DNA from 2 places in the Streptomyces sp. NPDC002838 genome. Region 2 is predicted to be linked to the other one. Evidence: riboswitches for the same ligand, from Rfam matches in the RefSeq annotation. Region 2 holds a riboswitch; the other holds the start of a gene.
What was found. A riboswitch is a leader RNA that binds a small molecule or an ion and turns the genes downstream of it on or off. The one in region 2 is predicted to bind cyclic di-AMP.

Region 1 (7,402 bases), on a different contig from region 2:
TGCCGGACGTGGTCGTCAACTCGGGGACGAACGCCTGGTGGTGGTGGACGCTGTTCGGAGACATCGGCGCGGACGCGGAGGCGGCGTTCGCCCACACGCGCCGCTCGATGCGCGCCCTGGTCGAGCAGATGCTGGCCCGCGCGGAGGCCGACGGCACGACACCCAGGGCCGCCGCGCACGCCCTGGTCGCGGACCGGCTGCCGGTGATCGCCGAGCGGTTCGGGTGGTACCGGTGAGGCGGGATCGCCGGGGCTCTGCCCCTTCGGCCCGGCCAGGGGGCTCCGTCCCGCCGGCCCCCCCTGTCCTTCACCCACCGCCACCCGACTCGGTCGGCCATGAGGTGACCCCTCGCCCTGGGGCTCCGCCCAGACCCCGGCGGGGACTCCGCCCCCCGCGCCCCTCCCAGGGCCCCGCTCCCGCCCCCGCCGAGGCTCCAGCCCCGGCCCCCCATTGGGGCTCCGACCCCCGAACCCCGCTGAGGCCCGATCCCCGAACCCCACCGGGTCCCGCCATCCCAGACCCCCGCCGGAGACTCCACCCCCTGCACCCCTCCCAGGGCCCCGCTTGCCGACCCCCGCCGGAGCCCCGACCCCGAACCCCGCTGGCCCCGGCTCCCCGAACCCCACCCAGGGGCCCGCCCCCTGCACCCCTCCCAGGGCCCTGCTCCCTGCACCCCTCCCAGGGCCCCGCTCCCGCCCCCGCAGGAGCCTCCAGCCCCGAACCCCGCCGGAACTCCGACCCCGAACCCCACTGGCCCCGCCTCCCCGAACCCCACCCAGGGGCCCGCCCCCAGACCCCGCCGGAGACTCCGCCCCTGCACCCCTCCTGGGGCCCGCTCCCGCCCCCTGCAGGAGCTCCGCCCCCGAACCCCACTGGGCTCCGCTCACCCCCTGGACCCCGCCGGGGCCTGCCCTGCCCCCACTGGGACTCCGCTCCCGATCCCGCGGCCTCGCCCCGGCCACGCCGGAGCTCCCGCCGGCCCCACTGGGGCTGCGCCCGCAGGCCCGTGCCCCGATCCGCCCGCCCCGAAGCAGCCGGCCTCCCTCCGCCACCGTCGCCGCCGACGGAATAGGCTGACCGCGTGGTGAGAGTGCGGTTGAGCGTGGCGGAGCGGCGTGAGGAGCTGTTGCGGGCCGCCATCGAGCAGATCGAGGCGCGGGGCGTGGCGGCGGTCAGGATCGCCGACGTGGCCTCGGCGCTCGGCGTGAGCAACGCCCTGGTGCTCTATCACTTCTCCACCAAGGAGAAGTTGGTCGCCGCCGCGTTCACGTACGCGGCCGAGGACGATCTCGCCCGTCTGCGCAAGCTGCTGGGCCGCCGTACGACGGCGCTGCGCCGACTGCGCGCGGCCGTGCGCTGGTACGCCCCGACGGGTCAGGCCAAGGGCTGGCGGCTGTGGATAGAGGGCTGGGCTGCGGCGCTGCGGGAGCCCGCGCTGCAGGAGGTCACGCGGGACCTCGACAGACGGTGGAAGGCGGCGATCGCCGACGTGATCGCCGAGGGCGTGGCCGCGGGCGAGTTCCGCTGCCCCGACCCGGGCGGCACGGCCCTGCGCCTGACGGCCCTGCTCGACGGGCTCGCCGTGCAGCTGACGTCCTACGCGGGTGCGGTGTCGCGGGCGCGGGCGCAGGAGTGGGTGGACGAGGCGCTGGCCCGGGAACTGGGGCTGGGGCGAGAGGCGTTGACGAAGGGACCGGTGAGCTCCCTGCCCGCGGTCGGTCCAGCCACTACACCGCGCTGACCCTGGCCGTCACCGGGTCCTCCCCGGCAAAAGGGGCCGGCTCGAGACAAGTTCTCGGTGCGGAGGTCGCTCTCGGCCGCATCCTGCTCGCGTACGACCATCAGCAGCGCGTTCGCCGTCCTGGTCTCCGCATCCAGCGCCGCAAGGGCGGTGCCGCCCCACCCTCGGAACCCGGATGCCCGGCCGGTGCCGTCCGGGCATCCGAAGCCCCTCAAGCCACCGAAGCTATCCGCGTCTTGATGTCGTGCGGCGACAGCGTGCCCTTGGCCGTCACATGGTCCCCCGACGACTCCCCGCGCAGCCGGCGGCCGATCCACGGCACCAGGTACTCGCGCGCCCAGTGGACGTCGTCCCGCCGCACCTCGAGCGTGCCGCGCTGCGGGAGCGGGGGCCAGGGCTGGTCCGGGTCGGCCGGGATCTCGAGGCCGAGGACCTGTCCGGCGCGCAGCGCCACGCGCGTGTGCCCCTCGGGCGAGAGGTGGAGCCGGTCGTCGTCCCAGGCCCGGCGGTCCTGCACGGTCTTCAGGGACCACAGGTCGAGGACCGGGCAGCCGTACCGGTCGGCGACGGCCCGCACATGCCCGTTGTAGGTGGCGATCTTGCCGCGCAGGTGCCTGAGCACGGGAACGCCACGAGTGTCGAAGCCGGTCGTCACCAGCACCGTGCCCGCGACGGCCGTGAGCCGGACGATCGCCCGCTCGAAGCGCTCGGCGACCTCGTCGGGGTCGGTGCCGGGCCGGAGTATGTCGTTGCCCCCGGCGCAGAACGACACCAGGTCCGGCGCCAGTTCGATCGCCTGCGGGACCTGTTCCGCCACGATCTGGTCGAGCAGCCTGCCGCGCACGGCGAGGTTCGTGTACTTGAAGTCGCCCTCGGGCCGCCGGTCCGCGAGCAGTACCGCGAACCGGTCGGCCCAGCCGACGAGCGCCCCGTCGGGTCCGGGGTCGCCGACGCCCTCGGTGAAGCTGTCCCCCACCGCCACGTACGACCCGATCACTGAACTGTTGTCATTCTTCGAATCGTCTGCCACGTCGGATCATGATTCCCCTTCGGATGTGAGCTACGCGACCGTAGGAAAGGGTTGACGGGCGGTGAGATAAGCCACTCTTCAAGGATTGGTCAAGCCCGGAATAGGCCGCTGATCAGCGGTGTTGGGGCATCCATCGCCACACCCGGAAGCCCCTGATCCGGAAGTGACTCCACACCGTCCGGAAGGCGAAGTGCCCTTCCGTGTACGGCTCCGGGTCGGTGTAGTCGAAGACGAGCCGCCCGTTGTTCCACCACTGGACCGTCGAGCCGTCGGAGACGATACGGACGCGGTGGGGCCGGTTGGCCACGAGCAGCGGCTCGGTGTAGTCGTGGACCAGCGGGCGGACGCCCGCCTCGCCGACGTATCGGCGCAGCCGGGTGGTGGTGTTGTAGTTGGCGCCGTATCCGGAGTAGTACGTCTTCAGGTGGTCGTACTCCGCCAGCGCCCCGCTCCTCGGTGTGGCGAAGAGGTCGTCCGGGGAGCGGACGTCGACCGCGTTCCAGAAGTTGTTGAGGTCCGAGACGCGGTCGTTGACGCCGCCCTCCGACACCGGCGTGGCGGTGTACTCCAGGATGTACGGCCCTTCGAGTCTCTTCTTGAACCAGACCGTCGCTCCACTCGGCACGTCGATCTCCAGCACGCCCCGGGACGCGGCGACGGTGCCACCGCCCTGGAGTTCGACGGCCCACCGGTCGAGTCCGTGCCGGAAGTCGTCGCGGGCGATGAGCCGGCCGCGTCGGTGGCCGGGCGTCGCGGTCGCCGGCGTGGGGGCGAGGGCCGCGAGGGCGGCACCGGCCGTCAAGGCTCCGAAAGCTCTGCGTGTGGTCGTCACGGGAACCTCCATAGGTCGCAGAAGGTAGCAGAAAGCGCTTGCAGTGCTACGGAGTTCACTTTGTTCCCTCCATCCCCTCCCTGTCGACACCCCAGACACCCCAGACACCCTGACACCGCGACACACCGAAGGCCGGACCCGGGGATCGGGGTCCGGCCTTCGGCGGCGTGTCAGGCAGGCGGTCGGGTGGGGCGTCAGCCGACGGAGACGCCCTTGGAGCGCAGGTAGGCGACCGGGTCCACGTCCGAGCCGTAGCCCGGGCCGGTGCGGATCTCGAAGTGCAGGTGCGGGCCGGTCACGTTGCCGGTCGCGCCCGAGAGGCCGATCTGCTGGCCCGCGGTCACGGACTGACCGTTCGAGACGGAGATCGAGGACATGTGGGCGTACTGGGCGTAGTGGCCGTCGGCGAGCCTGATGACGACCTGGTTGCCGTACGCACCGCCCCAGCCGGCGGAGACGACCGTGCCCGCGCCCACGGCCTTGAGCGAGGTGCCGGTCGGGGCCGCGAAGTCGACGCCGGTGTGGTACCCGCTGGACCACATGCTGCCCGCCACGCGGTAGGCGGTGCTCACGGCGCCGGACACGGGCGTGCTGAAGCCGCTGGAGGTGCCGGTGGCCTCGGAGCTCTGCTCGGCGGCCGTCGAGTTCGACTTCGCCGAGGAGGACGACTTCGGCGCCGCGGACGAATCCGACGAACCAGACGCCTTGGAGGAAGAGGACGGGGCGGACGGCGCCTTGGTGGTGCCAGTCGTCGCCTTCTTGCCGAGCGTGAGCTTCAGGCCGGGGTGGATCAGCGACGGGTCGTCGCCGACGACTTCACGGTTGTCGGCGTAGAGCTTCTTCCAGCCACCGCTGACGTTCTGCTCATCGGCGATCTTGGCGAGATAGTCGCCGGCCTTCACCGAATAGGTCTTCACGCCTTCGGCCTTAGCGGCCTGCTTCTTTTCAGCCACCACCTTTTCGGCCTTCCGAGTGGCCGGAACGGACGACTGAACGGCCTTTTCCGAAACGGACTGACCGGTCGCGGCATGGGCGCCGGTGGCCCCCAGAAGCGGGAGGGCGAGCGCGGCGCCGCCGGTTCCGGCGACGGCGATGGAGCGGGTGAAACGCTGGGACTTGGGACGGCGGTGCTTACCCTTCGCGGGCATGGCGAATTCCTCTCCGGCGCCTACGAGGTGAGCTGTCGGGTGCGGACTGGAGATGCCCGGCCGCGCCGAAGCGCGGCTTTACCCCTAGCCTGTTCCGGAGACCGGAGCAGGCGGTTGTGCCTGTGGGTCCCCCGCTCCTGCCGTGTACGGGTGATTGTGTGCGGGCTCCGGGCGGCGGCAGGATTGGGCGTCCGTCCGGATCGGTGGTGAACGTAAGCGACCCAGACGCACAGGGACAAGTAGAGGTTGCCTGTGAATGCGTCCGAGTTGATCCGTTACGAGAATTCCCCGTCACCCTGCGTGAATTTCCGAACCTCTCTTTTGGTCAAACGCCCTTGAAAACCACGTAAATTACGTGAACATGACGGGCGACGCTCGGTCACGAATATGACACTCCTCACGTGACCCTCTCAGCTCCCTTAATTCCAGAAGGAGTTGGAATGAAGGACGCTAATTCGGGCAGAAGCCTCAGATGCGACGCAGCCGGAGAACCGTCGCATCAAGGTCACCCCGCAGCCCCGTCCGCATCCCGTGGTGCAGCAGCACCGCACCCCGGTGAACTTCGCCCGTTTCGCGGCATTCATACGACGCTGTCGGGTCGAGGCCGCGCAGCCGCACCGCCGGAACGGGCTCGCCGTAACGCTGCGCCTGGAGCCAGGCGAGGACGACCGTCTCGTCGCCGAGCACGTACTGCACCGCGCTCAGCCCGCCCTCCGGAGGCCGCAGCCGGTAGAGGTCGCCGCGCTGCACGAGGGGCCGGATCTCCTTGTAGAGACCCACCCAGTCGCGGGCTTCGGCGAGTTCCTCCTCGGTCCACCGGGCGAGGTCGCCGCCGACCCCGAGCACCCCGGCCATGGCACTGACGAACCGGAAGCGCAGCGAGCTGACCCGGCCGTTGAGCATGGCGTTAGGGCTGTCGGTGACCCAGGCCGCCATGACCCGGGCCGGGTGGATCTGACTGAAGCCATGCTGGATGGTGAGCCGGTCGAGCGGGTCGGTGTTGTCGGAGGTCCACACCTGGTCCGTACGGCTCATGACACCGAGGTCGATCCGGCCGCCGCCGCCCGAGCAGGACTCGAAGGCGACGCCCGGGTGGGCGGCCCGCAGCCGGTCCAGGAGGCCGTACAGGGCGTGCACGTGGTCGACCCACAGGCGCTGCGGGTAGGGCTCGCCGGGCCAGCCCGCGTCGGTGAAGCAGCGGTTGAAGTCCCACTTCACGTAGTCGATCGGGGCGCTGGAGAGGAGCTCGTCGAGCTGCTCCCAGAGGTACTCCTGAACGTCCTCGCGCGCGAGGTTCAGTACGAGCTGATTGCGGAACTCCGTCCGCTTTCGTCCCGATTGGTGCTGCACCCAGTCCGGATGGGCCCGGTACAGGTCGCTGTCCGGGTTGACCATCTCCGGCTCGACCCAGATACCGAACCGCATGCCGAGCCCGTGCACGTAGTCGCCGAGGGGCTTGAGGCCGCGGGGGAAGCGGTCCGGGTTGGGCGTCCAGTCACCGAGTCCGGCGCGGTCGCTGGTACGCGCCCCGAACCAGCCGTCGTCGACCACGAACAGCTCGACGCCCATCGCCGCGGCCCGCCGCGCCAGCACCCGCTGCTGTTCCTCGGAGATGTCGAACTCCGTGGCCTCCCAGGAGTTGAACAGGACCGGCCGGTCCCGGTCCGCGTCGGGGATGACGTGCGCGCGCTGGTAGGCGTGCCAGGCCCGGCTCGCCCCGCCGAGGCCGCCGTCGCTCCACAGGCCGGCGAAGACGGGCGTGGTGAAGGACTCCCCCGCCTCCAGACGGAGCAGACCGGAGTCGTCGTACCCGGTCCCGCCGGTGATCTGCACGCGCGCGTCCGGGAGTTGGGCCACGGCGATGCGCCAGGAGCCGGACCAGCCGAGGGCACAGCCGTAGACCTCACCGCGTTCCTCGGTCGCGTCCGTGTCGAGCGCGACCCAGGGCAGGTGCTGGTGCCCGGTGTGGCCTCGCCGGCTGCCGATGACCTTCTCGCCGTAGGTGAGAGGGGAGCGCACGAGCCGGGACTCCGCGGCCCAGCGGCCGTGCAACTGGGACAGCCGCCAGCCGTCGCGGTCGGGCAGGGTCCAGGTGGCGGAGTCGGCGCGCAGGAGTTCCACCGCGGGTCCCTCGTTGTCCAGGGTCACCCAACGCTCGACGACGTCCTCCCGCATGCGGTAGTGCAGCGTGATCGCCAGCCCGCCGTCACGGAACCGCAGCCGCAGCTCCTCGCCCTCGGTGCCGTACGCCTCGAAACGCCACTCGGTGCCGCGCCCCTCCTCGGCGCGCACCGACAGGGCGGGACGCACGAAGCGGGGGCCGCCCTCGACCGGGTACTCCTCGCGTCCGTCGAGAGGGGACTCGAAGGCCCAGTAGTCCGGCAGCGGCCGTACGGCGAGCGCCTCGGCGTCGGCGAGGGCGATCCGTGGCCCCCAGTGCAGGTGGAGCAGCTCGTCGCCGTCGGTGAGATGGACGGCGTAACTGCTGGCCGGCCCGGACAGAATCCACGTACGGCCGTTCTCGGCGATCTCCAGCATCCAGTCCCTCACAGATACGAACAGACACGAACAGGTGCGCTCAAGCGTCAACATCATCAAGGGCCGTGAGCCCGCGGTGCAACGCCTGTGGACAACTCATTGCCCCAGGAATC
Region 2 (7,402 bases):
GAGGCGGCGTTGCGCAGCGCCGCGCGGGCCTACCGCGACGCCGTGCGGGCAGCTGAAGGGCTCGAGGAGTGACCGACCAGCCCGCCCCCACCCCGATCCCCACCGCCCCCGACCTCTTCACCTGGGAGTTCGCCACCAACCCGTACCCGGCATACGCCTGGCTCCGCGAGCACGCCCCCGTCCACCGGACGAAGCTGCCCAGCGGTGTGGAGGCCTGGCTGGTCACCCGTTACGCCGACGCCAAGCAGGCCCTGGCCGACCCGCGGCTCTCCAAGAACCCGGCGCATCATGACGAGCCCGCGCACGCCAAGGGCAAGACCGGCATCCCCGGTGAGCGCAAGGCCGAGTTGATGACCCATCTGCTCAACATCGACCCGCCGGACCACACCCGGCTCCGTCGGCTCGTCAGCAAGGCCTTCACGCCCCGTCGGGTCGCCGAGTTCGCACCCCGCGTGCAGGAGTTGACGGACCATCTCATCGACCAGTTCGTGGAGAAGGGGAGCGCCGACCTCATCCACGAGTTCGCCTTCCCCCTCCCCATCTACGCCATCTGCGACCTGCTCGGTGTCCCGCGCGAGGACCAGGACGACTTCCGGGACTGGGCGGGGATGATGATCCGGCACGGCGGAGGCCCGCGCGGAGGCGTCGCGCGGTCGGTGAAGAAGATGCGCGGCTATCTCGCCGACCTCATCCACCGCAAGCGCGAAGCCCTCCCGGAGACCGCCACCCCCGGCGAGGACCTCATCTCCGGCCTCATCCGCGCCTCCGACCACGGCGAGCACCTCACCGAGAACGAGGCCGCCGCCATGGCCTTCATCCTCCTGTTCGCCGGGTTCGAGACCACCGTCAATCTGATCGGCAACGGCACCTACGCCCTCCTCACCCACCCCGACCAGCGCGCCCGCCTCCAGACGTCTCTGGCGGCCGGCGAACGCGCCCTCCTGGAGACCGGCGTCGAGGAACTCCTGCGCTACGACGGCCCCGTGGAGCTCGCCACCTGGCGGTTCGCCACCCGGCCGCTCAGCATCGGCGGGCAGGACATCGCCTCCGGCGACCCCGTCCTCGTCGTCCTGGCCGCCGCGGACCGGGATCCGGAGCGGTTCGCCGACCCCGACGTTCTCGACCTCTCCCGCCGCGACAACCAGCACCTCGGATACGGCCACGGCATCCACTACTGCCTCGGCGCCCCCCTCGCCCGTCTGGAGGGCCAGACCGCTCTCGCCACACTGCTCACCCGACTGCCGGACCTGCGACTCGCGGTGGATTCAGCCGATTTGCGCTGGAGAGGAGGCCTCATCATGCGTGGGCTGCGCACGTTGCCGGTCGATTTCACGCCCCGTGGTCGACTGCTCTCACCTGCGTAAAGGTGACACGCCCTCAAGTCTGTGATCTTCACGTGATCTGCGCGGCATTAACTTGTGACAAGTGATCGACTGCCTATACGTTCACGGATCAGCGCGGCACCCGAGCCCCACCCGCCGCACCGGTCACAGCTGTCTCGCGAAAGGTATCCGCATGCTCTCCGGGAACGGTCGTCACCGTCGCCCCCGCCAGGCTCCGGCACTCCTCGTCGCGGCCGGGGTGACCGGCTCCGCCATCGCGATCCCGCTCCTCGGCGCCACCGGCGCGAGCGCGGCCAGCGGCACGACGTGGGACCAGGTCGCGGACTGCAAGACCGGCGGGTCTTGGAGTGAGAACAACGGCGACGGGAAGTACGGCGGCCTCGAGATCACCCAGGAGGACTGGGATCAGTACGGCGGCCTCGACTACGCCTCGCGCGCCGACCAGGCCAGCCGCTCCCAGCAGATAGCCGTCGCCGAGAAGATCCTCGCGGACAAGGGTGTGGGCTACTGGTCCACCTGCGGCCTGCTCAACGGACTCGACAAGGACTCCGGCTCGGCCGACGTCGACACGGGCGTGGCGGGCGACGCGGGTGCGTCGGGCTCGACGGGACTGTCCAACTCGACCGGCTCATCCGGATCGACCGACTCATCCGACTCGTCCGGATTGTTCGGCTCGGATTCGTCGGCGGACTCGTCCGCGGACGCCTCCTCCCCTTCGCCGTCCACGTCACCCACTCCGTCCGACACTCCCCCTGACATCCCGTCGGATCCGTCGAAGGCGACGGACAACTCGGCCAAGTCGGACACATCCCCCGATTCCAACTCCTCCGCCTCACGGGAATCCGGCAGCCCCTCCACAGGCCAGACGAATGAGGGCGACTCGGGCAACTCCTGGCAAGAGGGCGGCTTTTCGGGCCTGGTCGACACGGGGGCACTCAGTGGCGGCCGACACCGCGGCGGCAGTGCCGACGAGAGCCCCGCCGACACCGGCGCCACCGGCAACTCCACCGGCCGCCACGCCGCCCGCGGCGACTCGTACACCGTCCGCCCCGGAGACACTCTCGCGTCCATCGCCGACTCCCTTGGCCTCCAAGGCGGGTGGCGTGCGCTCTACGACGAGAACAAAGAGGCGATCGGTGTTGATCCCAGTCATATCGTCCCCGGTCAGACCCTTGAAGTCGGTGCCGAATAAGGCGAAAGGTGACGGGAGTTCGCGTCACATTTCGCCACCGAATGTCCGGTTTGATGAAAGTGTGGGATGAGTCTCAGAAGCCCTGATCGTCTTTGAAATTCGGCGGATCGCGTGTCTACGGTCAGGACCGCTCGCCACCGTGAGCCCCGGCTGCCGCAACGCCGAATCCTGCCAGCGGCCGCATGGGAACAGTCGTCGCGTCAAGCGCCGTAGGCAGGAGCGGGGGACCCAAGGTAAGCGCCGGGTCCGGCAGTTGAGGCCCTTCGGGGGCTCGCGGCCGGCACCGGCTTGGGGTTAAGCCGTGCCGCGCACACCATGTGCGTGACACGACCGGGCAACTCAACCGGCCCGAACCCGACAGCTCACCTCGTAGGCGTCGGTGAGGGGATCCATCCATGCTGTTTTCCGGCAAGGGCAAGCACCGTCGTCCGTCCAAGGCCACTCGGGCCATCGCCATCGCCGGTGTCACCGGCGCGGCCGTCGCCGCCCCGCTGATGGTGGCCGGCAACGCCTCCGCCGCCACCGCCTCCGAGTGGGACACCGTCGCCCAGTGCGAGTCCGGCGGCAACTGGTCCATCAACACCGGCAACGGCTACTACGGCGGTCTGCAGTTCTCCGCCTCCACCTGGGCCGGGTACGGCGGCACGCAGTACGCCTCCACCGCCGACCAGGCCACCAAGGCCCAGCAGATCGAGATCGCCGAGAAGGTCCTCGCGGGCCAGGGCAAGGGTGCCTGGCCGGTCTGCGGCAAGGGCCTGTCGAGCGCCGGCTACAGCGGCGGCAGCGCCTCGTCCGACAGCGGTTCCTCCTCGAACAGCGGCTCCTCGGAGACCAGCACCCGTTCGTCCGAGCAGCCGGCCTCGCGTTCCGCCGAGCGTCCGGCCGCCAAGAAGACCGTCACCACCCCGACCGGCAAGAAGGTCAAGAAGGGCGACGGCGAGTACAAGGTCGTCACGGGCGACACCCTCAGCTCCATCGCCGAGGCGCACGACGTCAAGGGCGGCTGGGAGAAGCTGTTCGAGCTGAACAAGGACATCGTCGAGGAAGCCGACCTCATCTACCCGGGTCAGCAGCTCCACCTGAAGTGACAGCGGGCAGGTAGCTGAACCACAGCGCCCTCATATACGTGAGCTCCATTGTGGAGGCCGCGTGAGGGCCGCCCCCCGTCCCCACGGGCCCCCCGCCCCGGTGCGTCTTCCCCCGTACGCACCGGGGCGGGGTTTTTCATGCCTGCCTCTCGGCGTGCCCTCTTTTGGCGTGCCCTTCGTACCCACTCTTTGTTCCGTTCGGAAACAATTTACTCTCGGTTCTGCCCAACGGGTGGGTGACCGGCTGGCCGATGCCCCGGAGCCGGTTAGGCTCGTCTCGCAGAACCCACCGCGGTCCTGCTGACCCGCGTCACATTGAAGAAGGAGATGCTCGTGCCGTCCATCGACGTCGTCGTAGCCCGGGAAATCCTGGACTCCCGAGGCAATCCCACGGTCGAGGTCGAGGTCGGCCTCGACGACGGCAGCACGGGTCGTGCCGCCGTCCCGTCCGGCGCCTCCACCGGTGCCTTCGAGGCCATCGAGCTCCGCGACGGCGACCCGAACCGCTACCAGGGCAAGGGTGTCGAGAAGGCCGTCCTGGCCGTCATCGAGCAGATCGGCCCGGAGCTGGTCGGCTACGACGCCACCGAGCAGCGCCTGATCGACCAGGCGATGTTCGACCTGGACGCCACCGACAACAAGGGCTCCCTCGGCGCCAACGCCATCCTCGGCGTCTCGCTCGCCGTCGCCCACGCCGCCTCCGAGGCAAGCGACCTGCCGCTGTTCCGCTACCTGGGCGGCCCGAACGCGCACCTGCTGCCCGTTCCGATGATGAACATCCTGAACGGCGGCTCGCACGCCGACTCCAACGTGGACATCCAGGAGTTCATGATCGCCCCGATCGGTGCGGAGACCTTCTCCGAGGCGCTGCGCTGGGGCACCGAGGTCTACCACACCCTCAAGAAGGTCCTGAAGAGCAAGGGCCTGGCCACCGGCCTCGGCGACGAGGGCGGCTTCGCCCCGAACCTCGGCTCCAACCGCGAGGCCCTCGACCTCATCCTCGAGGCGATCAAGGAGGCCGGCTACACCCCCGGCGAGCAGATCGCCCTCGCGCTCGACGTCGCCGCGTCCGAGTTCTACAAGGACGGCTCCTACCGCTTCGAGGGCAAGGAGCGCACGGCCGCCGAGATGACCGAGTACTACGCCGAGCTCGTCGAGGCCTACCCGCTCGTCTCCATCGAGGACCCGCTGTTCGAGGACGACTGGGAGGGCTGGAAGACCATCACCGACAAGCTCGGTGACAAGGTCCAGCTCGTCGGCGACGACCTGTTCGTCACCAACCCCGAGCGCCTGGCCCGCGGCATCGAGGACGGCGCCGCCAACGCCTTGCTGGTCAAGGTCAACCAGATCGGCTCGCTGACCGAGACCCTGGACGCCGTCGAGATGGCCCAGCGCAACGGCTTCAAGTGCATGATGTCCCACCGCTCCGGCGAGACCGAGGACGTCACCATCGCCGACCTCGCCGTCGCCACCAACTGCGGCCAGATCAAGACCGGCGCCCCGGCCCGCTCCGAGCGCGTCGCCAAGTACAACCAGCTGCTGCGCATCGAGGAGATCCTCGACGACGCGGCGGTGTACGCGGGCCGCTCGGCCTTCCCGCGGTTTCGCTCTGCGAACCATTAAGCACAGCAAGGGCTGACCCTTACGGGGTTAAGCCTTAGCCAGTCGTACGTACGTCCCCGTACCCGGTCCCGTACCGTGTCCGGGGACGTACGCACGTATGAAGGTGAACGGAGGCGGGGCATGGCCGTGAAGGAGCGGGACCGTTTCTCCACCGCGACCAGGATCCGGCTGCTCGGCGAGCAGACCGCGGCCCGCGTCTACCGCTCGCAGACCAAGCGGCAGGCCCGCCGCTCCCGGCTCACCGGCCGGGCGGCGCTGCTCGCCCTGGTGCTGTGCACGCTGATCGTGGCCATGGCCTATCCCATAAGGCAGTACGTCTCCCAGCGCGCCGAGATCTCCGATCTGCAGCGGGAGAAGGAAGAGGCCGCCGAGCGGGTCGAACGGCTGCGGGACCTCAAGGCACGCTGGCAGGACGACGCGTACGCCGAGCAGCGGATCCGGCAGCGGCTGCACTATGTGATGCCGGGGGAGACGGGGTACATCGTCATCGACCCGGACGCGGCCAAGCAGTCGCGCGCCGACCTGGGGGCGGCCGACCGCCCCTGGTACTCGAACGTCTGGGACGCGGTCGACAAGTCCGACGCCGCCGACCAGTGAACGGATGACAGAAAGACACGAATGGAAACCCCCCCGCCGCCCACCCCGCGCACCGAGCCCACCGACGCGGACGTCGAGGCCTTCAAGCAGCAGCTCGGGCGTCCGCCGCGCGGCCTGCGCGCCATCGCGCACCGTTGCCCGTGCGGGCAGCCCGACGTCGTCGAGACGGCCCCGCGCCTGCCCGACGGCACGCCCTTCCCGACGCTGTACTACCTGACGTGCCCGAAGGCCTCCTCGGCGATCGGCACGCTGGAGGCGAACGGCGTGATGAAGGAGATGACGGCCCGGCTGGAGACCGACCCCGTGCTCGCCGCCGCCTACCGCGCCGCGCACGAGGACTACATCCGGCGCCGCGACGAGATCGAGGAGCTCAAGGGCTTCCCGAGCGCGGGCGGCATGCCGGACCGGGTGAAGTGCCTACACGTCCTGGTCGCCCACTCCCTGGCGGCCGGCCCCGGGGTCAACCCCCTGGGCGACGAGGCGCTGGAGATGCTGCCGGAGTGGTGGCGCAAGGGGACGTGCGTGACGCCGGTCCAGGAAACGCCCGTTCAGGGGGAGGCCCAGTGACCCGAGTCGCCGCCGTCGACTGCGGTACGAACTCCATCCGTCTCCTCGTCGCCGACGCGCAGCCCGCGACCGGTGAACTGGTCGACCTGGACCGCCGTATGATGATCGTCCGTCTCGGACAGGGCGTCGACCGCACCGGACGGCTCGCCCCCGAGGCGCTGGAGCGCACCTTCGCCGCCTGCCACGAGTATGCGGCGATCATCAAGGAGCACGGCGCGGAGCGCCTGCGTTTCGTGGCGACCTCCGCCTCCCGAGACGCCGAGAACCGGGACGAGTTCGTACGAGGCGTGCTGGACATCCTGGGGGTCGAGCCCGAGGTCATCACCGGCGACCAGGAGGCCGAGTTCTCCTTCACCGGCGCCACGAAGGAGCTGACAGGGCGGGAGGACCAACACCGCCCCTTCCTGGTCGTGGACATCGGCGGGGGTTCGACGGAGTTCGTCGTCGGCGACGACCATGTGCGCGCGGCGCGCTCGGTCGACGTCGGCTGTGTCCGGATGACCGAGCGGCATCTCGTCCGGGACGGGGTCGTCAGCGACCCGCCGTCCGAGGCGCAGATCGCGGCGATGCGGGCGGACATCGAGGCGGCCCTCGACCTCGCCGAGCAGACGGTCCCGCTGCGCGAGGCGCACACGCTGGTGGGCCTGGCGGGCTCGGTCACGACGGTCTCGGCGATCGCGCAGAACCTGCCCGAGTACGACTCGACGGCCATCCACCACTCCCGGGTCCCGTACGACAAGGTCCGCGAGATCACCGACCGGCTCCTGCGCTCCACCCACGCCGAGCGCGCGGCCATCCCCTCCATGCATCCGGGCCGCGTCGACGTGATCGCCGCGGGCGCCCTCGTCCTCCTGTCGATCATGGACCGGATCGGTGCGGAGGAGGTCGTGGTGAGCGAGCACGACATCCTCGACGGCATCGCGTGGTCGGTGGCGTAAGCCTCGTTCCGCGAGCCGTCACTCCTGGCCAGTGGCCCTCTGCTGAGCAGATGG

Region 1: linked by a shared signal. The riboswitch ahead of ABT063_RS29485 (M23 family metallopeptidase) and the one ahead of ABT063_RS29805 (transglycosylase family protein) in region 2 are both predicted to bind cyclic di-AMP.

The regions. Positions count from the first base shown of each region.
Region 1 is NZ_JBEOVF010000026.1:86,923-94,324, reverse strand. Features, by position in the region: gene ABT063_RS29505 (glutamate dehydrogenase) at 1-236, shown strand, start outside; gene ABT063_RS29500 (TetR/AcrR family transcriptional regulator) at 1,082-1,741, shown strand; gene ABT063_RS29495 (SGNH/GDSL hydrolase family protein) at 1,953-2,738, opposite strand; gene ABT063_RS29490 (DUF6250 domain-containing protein) at 2,884-3,603, opposite strand; gene ABT063_RS29485 (M23 family metallopeptidase) at 3,798-4,751, opposite strand; cyclic di-AMP (ydaO/yuaA leader) riboswitch at 4,756-4,914, opposite strand; gene ABT063_RS29480 (alpha-galactosidase) at 5,220-7,289, opposite strand.
Region 2 is NZ_JBEOVF010000027.1:23,484-30,885, forward strand. Features, by position in the region: gene ABT063_RS29790 (nucleoside triphosphate pyrophosphohydrolase) at 1-72, shown strand, start outside; gene ABT063_RS29795 (cytochrome P450 family protein) at 69-1,364, shown strand; gene ABT063_RS29800 (transglycosylase family protein) at 1,516-2,535, shown strand; cyclic di-AMP (ydaO/yuaA leader) riboswitch at 2,731-2,926, shown strand; gene ABT063_RS29805 (transglycosylase family protein) at 2,931-3,623, shown strand; gene eno (phosphopyruvate hydratase) at 3,957-5,246, shown strand; gene ABT063_RS29815 (FtsB family cell division protein) at 5,367-5,843, shown strand; gene ABT063_RS29820 (DUF501 domain-containing protein) at 5,865-6,410, shown strand; gene ABT063_RS29825 (Ppx/GppA phosphatase family protein) at 6,407-7,348, shown strand.